Priestia megaterium: one gene and its partner. The protein of the gene in region 2 binds, or shares a complex with, the protein of the main gene of each other region. Links are inferred from orthologs where the notes say so. Each region holds a gene or a part of one and is shown on either strand. Other genes may lie near its edges. The genes, in order: ptsP and LIS78_RS20460.

What was found.
Region 1: the proteins of LIS78_RS20460 (region 2) and ptsP are in contact, whole or in part, in an NMR structure (PDB 2MP0), measured with the Escherichia coli proteins. The link is inferred for Priestia megaterium from one-to-one orthologs.

Annotation. Positions count from the first base shown.
Region 1 is NZ_CP085442.1:1,290,515-1,293,797, reverse strand. What follows is about bases 23-2,973. They hold ptsP (phosphoenolpyruvate--protein phosphotransferase), read right to left. Parts: upstream 2,384-2,973; coding sequence 662-2,383; downstream 23-661. Other genes in these bases: ptsG (glucose-specific PTS transporter subunit IIBC), read right to left, coding at 2,668-2,973; LIS78_RS06585 (phosphocarrier protein HPr), read right to left, coding at 2,383-2,649; LIS78_RS06595 (LrgB family protein), read left to right, coding at 23-620. Also shown: more of LIS78_RS06595, read left to right, coding at 1-22; more of ptsG, read right to left, coding at 2,974-3,283. UniProt on the Escherichia coli protein: General (non sugar-specific) component of the phosphoenolpyruvate-dependent sugar phosphotransferase system (sugar PTS).
Region 2 is NZ_CP085442.1:3,932,606-3,935,673, forward strand. Bases 232-2,967 are described here. They hold LIS78_RS20460 (PTS sugar transporter subunit IIA), read right to left. Parts: upstream 1,981-2,967; coding sequence 1,483-1,980; downstream 232-1,482. Other genes in these bases: LIS78_RS20450 (sucrose-specific PTS transporter subunit IIBC), read right to left, coding at 232-439; LIS78_RS20455 (PRD domain-containing protein), read right to left, coding at 618-1,445; LIS78_RS20465 (FMN-dependent NADH-azoreductase), read right to left, coding at 2,236-2,862. Outside these bases: more of LIS78_RS20450, read right to left, coding at 1-231; LIS78_RS20470 (transporter), read right to left, coding at 3,003-3,068. UniProt on the Escherichia coli protein: The phosphoenolpyruvate-dependent sugar phosphotransferase system (sugar PTS), a major carbohydrate active transport system, catalyzes the phosphorylation of incoming sugar substrates concomitantly with their translocation across the cell membrane.

The DNA of each region.
Region 1 (3,283 bases), 2.6 Mb from region 2 along the record:
ATAAAAAATATAAGTCTATGCTAGTTTCCCCTATTTTACTAGCCCCCATTCTTTTAATTGGCATCTTATTAGTAACGAATGGCTCTTATGATCATTATAAGCAAGGTGCCAGTGCTATTAGCTTTATGCTTGGACCAGCAACCGTTGCTTTTGCTGTTCCTATGTTTAAGTATTTTGATTTACTCAAAAAACATCGTGTTGAAATCAGCTTAAGCGTAGGGCTCGGCACGTTTGCTGCCATGATATCTTCCATGCTGTTAGCATTAGTGTTTCATTTACAATCAACGCTGGTTCATAGCTTAATTCCAAGATCGGTTACGATTCCTATTGCTGTTAATGTATCTCAGACGCTAGGAGGAGATCCGAATATTACCATTATGTTTGTGATTATAACCGGTGTAGTAGGATGTATGGTCGCTCCAAAACTGATTAAGCTCCTCGCACTTCACTCTTCTCTAGCAAGAGGTCTTCTTTTAGGAGTAGCTTCTCATGGGACAGGTACAGCAAGAGCTTTTGAATTTGGAAAAATTGAAGGTACTTTTTCTAGCCTTGGCATGATCGTAGCAGCACTTCTTACAATGCTGTTCGCGAATATGCTTCTGCCTACTATTTTCGCTTAAAAGATAAAAAAGGTGTGATCATATATGATCACACCTTTTTATTATCCAATATGAAAAGTTGATTTTACGAACTCAATAACTTCTTCCGTAGAAGACATTGATAGAATTGTATCTAAATGAGGTTCGATATCAGCTTTTGATAATTGACGGATTTGAGAACGAGCTTTCAGAATAGATGTTGCACTCATTGAGAATTCATCTAAGCCTAAGCCTAAAAGAATTGGAATTGCAATCTCATCTCCTGCCATCTCTCCGCACATGCCTACCCACTTACCTTCTTTGTGAGCCGCTTTGATTACCATATTCACTAAGCGAAGAATCGCTGGGTTATACGGTTGATATAAATAAGACACGCGCTCATTCATGCGGTCAGCAGCAAGCGTGTATTGAATTAAATCGTTTGTTCCGATAGAGAAGAAATCTACTTCTTTAGCAAATAAATCTGCGATTACCGCTGAAGAAGGAATCTCTACCATCATCCCTACTTCGATGTCTTCCGAAACTTGCACGCCTTCTTGTTGAAGTTTGGCTTTTTCTTCTAAAAGAATAGCTTTTGCTTGACGGAACTCATCAACAGTAGCAATCATAGGAAACATAATTTTCAGATTACCGTATACGCTTGCACGTAGAAGCGCACGAAGCTGTGTACGGAACATGTCTTGCATCTCTAGACATAAGCGAATGGCACGGAATCCTAAGAATGGGTTCATTTCTTTTGGTAGATTTAAATAAGGAAGCTCTTTGTCTCCACCAATGTCAAGAGTACGAACAACCACTGGTTTGCCTTCCATACGTTCAAGAACTGTTTTATAAGAAGTAAACTGCTCTTCTTCTGTCGGAAGCTCTTCGCGGCCCATATATAAGAATTCTGTACGATAAAGGCCAACGCCTTCGCCGCCGTTTTCTAATACGCCTTTTACATCTTCTGGTGTACCAATGTTAGCTGCAAGTTCAACGTGATGATCATCAGCTGAAACCGTTTTTTCATTTACAAGCTTAGCCCATTCAGCTTTTTGTTCTGCATACTCAGCGGCTTTTTTCTCGTAAGCTTTTACTGTTTCTTCGCTTGGATCAACGATAACTTCGCCATCTAAACCATCAACAATTACTAATACGCCGTTTTGAATGTCTTCCATAACTGTTTTTGTACCTACAACAGCTGGAATCTCCATTGAACGCGCCATAATTGCTGAGTGAGAAGTACGTCCGCCAATATCTGTTGTAAATCCTTTTACGAACTTACGATTTAACTGTGCTGTATCAGACGGCGTTAAATCTTCTGCGATAATGACAACTTCTTCTGAGATTAAGCTTGGATTTGAAACGTTTACACCTAAAAGATGAGCTAATACACGCTTTGTTACGTCACGGATATCAGCAGCACGTTCTTTCATATATTCATTGTCCATTGACTCAAACATATTAATAAACATTGCCGCTACTTCATCAAGTGCATGTTCAGCGTTTACATTTTCATTTGTAATTTTATCTTTAATTGGATTAATAAGTTCAGGATCGCTTAGAACTAATAAGTGAGCTTCAAAGATTTCTGCTTTGTCATCTCCAAGTTCTTTACGAGCGTGCTCTCTGATAATTTCAAGTTCTGATTTTGACGTTTCTAGGGCAGCTTCTAGACGCGCTACTTCTGCTTCAACTTCAGTTACTGATTTTTTTTCAACGGTTAATTCTGGATTTTCTAGACGAAATGCTTTAGCAATAGCAATGCCGCTAGAAGCGGCAATGCCTTGAATTTCCTTTGTCATTATTCGCCTAATCCTTCTTTGCTCATTGTATCTTCAAGAGCAGCAAGTGCATCTGCTTCGTCAGAACCTTCTGCAGAGATAGTGATTGTAGCGCCTTTTTGAATACCTAAAGACATAACGCCCATGATTGATTTTAAGTTTACAGTTTTACCGTTGAATTCTAAGTTGATATCAGAATCAAATTTGCTTGCTGCTTGTACTAAAGTTGTTGCTGGACGTGCGTGAATTCCTGAGTCTGCTGTTACTGTAAATGTTTTTTGTGCCATGTTAAATCAATCTCCTTTTTACTTTGAAATGTTAATAATATTTGCTTCTTGTTGAGAAACTTGGCCCTGCTTTAAGATATCAATTTTTTCATCAGCTTGTAAATTCGTGAAAATGATCGGCGTAATCGTCGATGGCGCATTTTCTTTTACAAAGTCTAAATCAATTTTCAATAGAGGCTGTCCTTTTTTCACTTCATCGCCTTGGGCAACTAAAGCTTCAAAACCTTCGCCTTTTAAATTAACTGTATCAATACCAACGTGAATTAAAACTTCACGTCCAGTCGTTGATTCAATACCTAAAGCATGTTTCGTCGGGAATAAGTTTACTATTTTTCCGTCCACTGGTGCAACTACTGTGCCTGTTTTCGGAATAATTGCAAAACCGTCACCCATTAATTTTTGTGAAAATACCTGATCTGGTACTTCCGATAAAGGTACCAATTCTCCCTCAATCGGTGAAACAATATCATTACCATTATCGCTTCCTACTTCAGATGTTGCAACAGGTTTTTCAATTGTTTTTGTCTCTTCTTTTGTGACAACCGGTGTTTTGCCATTCATAATGTCTTGAATTTGACCTTTTAACGTGTCAGATTTCGGACCGAAAATAGCTTGAATATTGTTACCAACTTCA
Region 2 (3,068 bases):
ACAACGCGCTATCTTCTGAGACCCAGTGGAACGCTTTCATCATCCCGAGCAATCCCATTAATAAACCACTGGCTACAATGGCTGGAATAATGGGAACAAAAATATTGGAAAGCATGCGGGCAAAACGAGCAAATGGGTTCATTTTCTTTTTCATTTCTTCTTGGTGATCCACTGGGGCAGCAGCCTCTTCAGCACCTAATTCTTTAACAAAAGCAGCGTGAATTTTATTAACGAGACCGGTTCCAAAAATGATTTGAAACTGTCCTGAATTTGAAAAAGCCCCTTTTACATCTTCTATTTCATCCAAACCTTTTTGATCTATTTTGCTTTCATCTCGAATAACGAGGCGCAAACGCGTAGCACAGTGCTGAGCACTAGCAATATTTTCTTTTCCTCCTAAAAGCGGAACAAGCTTTTTAGCAATTTCTTTTACGTCCATCTTACTTCCTCCTTTTTGTATGTCATAAAAAAAGCAAGACCTAAAATACGCTTATAAAAGACATAGTTGTCCTTCATGCGCATTCTAGGTCTTGCCTGCTTTACCAGTCACAATCCCGATTATTCAATTAATACGCTTTCATTGTACTCAAAGCAACAATATTCGTCAATGTTTTTTTCTATATTCTTTGCTCTATTCGGCAAATGTGAAGCGTGATGTATCCTAACTCCGCTTCTGGAAAATTAATTTCGTACTCATCTTTGACAAATTGCTTTATCGTTTCGGCACACTGATACGATTTTTTATATTTGACTTTTAATACGTCGAGCATCTCTTCATCCATCTCATGAAAAGGTTCATTTTGCGCTAAACGATTTAACGCAAAGCGCAAGTGAGTCAGCAGACGCTGATAGGACATGCTATTTTCATCAATCTCCGTATTCAGCTCTTTTTTTATAATCGTAACCATTTCATTAATAATCGTTGTATTCATCATTAGCTGCTGCATTCCCGGTGAATTCAGTTTCGCCGTATGAATATGAAGCGCAATATATCCCGCTTCGTCAATCGGCATCGTGATATCTAGTCTCTTTTTGATATGCTGAAGAGCCCACACTCCTATTGCATACTCAGGCTGATAGAGAGATTTAATTTCATTAAGCAATTTATTTTGTATGGAAATTCCGCGGGCTATCCTTTCGACAGCAAAGGATAAATGATCGCTCAAAGCAATATGCACATGATGACTTAGCGTAGCAGAAAGCTGCTGCTCAGCATACGAAATGATTTCTTCCGCCACTTGAATATGCTCTTCAGGAAGGTTTTTTAATAGTTCTTGAAACTTTTCCTGTTCTTCTTTCATGACAAAGACTTTCTCCACTTTCGCAGCATTAATAAGGTCATTTTTACCTTTTTGAAAAGCGATACCGGGACCCATCGCAATCTTTTCAACTCCGCCTTCCTTAAAGACAACAGCGTTGTTATTTAACACTTTTAAAATCTTCAAATGCGCTCTCCTTTCTTAAAGGAAAAGGCTTTGCTTATTACTTCATCGTTACTTTTGCACAAGCCGTTTCGCCTTTTTGAACCGTCCCTTGAGCCAAAATTTCGAAACTTTCACTTGCATCACTATTTGTAATAACAATTGGTGTGATAATGCTTTTCGCTTTTTCTTGAATAAGTGCTAAATCAAATGTAATAAGAGGTGTTCCTACACTTACTTTGTCACCTTGTGCCACGTGAGCTTCGAATCCTTCGCCTTCCATTGCCACTGTTTCAAGGCCGATATGTATTAATACTTCCGTACCGGCTTCTGTTTTTAAGCCTACCGCATGTTTTGTATGGAAAAGCTGAACTACTTCCCCAGCAACGGGTGAAACAACTTGTCCCTCTGAAGGCTCGATTGCAAAACCGTCTCCCATCATCTTCTGTGCGAACACTGGATCTGGCACTTCGCTGATTGGCAGGATATTACCTGAAAGCGGAGCTAGAACGGTTGTTTCTTTTGATTTTGTCTTATTACCAAATAATTTTTTAAACATCTCAATCACCCTTTTTTAGATTGTACTTGTAGCATACCCCAATGATTCTGCAGAAAAACTTCCCCTATCCCGATGTTACGTTAACATGGTCATTATTTAACCATGCTTTTTTTGTCTTGTAAATAAAAATGTATAAGCGCTTTTATAAGAAGTACGTTCTCTATGCTGCACTTTATGTAACCCTTTACATATTTTCCGAAGGAGGGATATTGAATTTTAAACCTAAAAAAAAGCCCTTTTAAAGGGCTTTTGACATTAGAACGTTGACGCAACTTCTTTTGCTTTTTCAGATGCTTTTGCTAGAATATTGTCTGCTTCTGCTGGTGTGTAAGCCATGCCTTCTGCAACAACCAGTTGGAAATCTTGAACACCAATGAAGCTCATCACTGTACGTAAATAGCTTTGAGTAAATTCTAGCTCTGCCGCAGGGCCTTCTGAATACACGCCTCCACGAGCTTCTAGTAATACTACTTTTTTATCTGAAGCTAATCCTACTGGACCATTTTCAGTATATTTAAACGTTTTTCCTGCAATTAAAATGTTATCAATATATGCTTTCATTAGTGGAGGGAAGCTTAAGTTCCACATTGGAGCTGAGAAAATAACTTTGTCAGCTTGTAAAAACTGCTCTACTAATTCACCCATACGCGTTACTTTTTCTAATTCAACAGCTGATAATTCTTCACCAGCTCCAGCTTTTCCCCATGCCGCTAAAACATCTCCATCAATGAATGGAACTGTTTCTTTATACAGATCAAGCGTTGTCACTGTATCAGTCGGGTTTGCTGTTTTATACTCATCTAAGAAAACCTGTGCTAAACGAGTTGAAAATGATGCTTCATCAACCTGCGGATTTACTTTTACATATAATACATTTGCCATAAATGTCATCTCCTAAAAAGTGTATTTTATCATTAATTCGAGATATTACTAAACGAATTATCTTTAATTCGAGATTTATTATATAACGTCATTTTTTATGCGTCAACCTTTTCGCACAAAAAAACTCCGCAAGCGGAGTTTTATACACATTGAAATTCTCGAATTTGATTTACATCTACCCCAGCATACACCCAGAAAGATCCTGT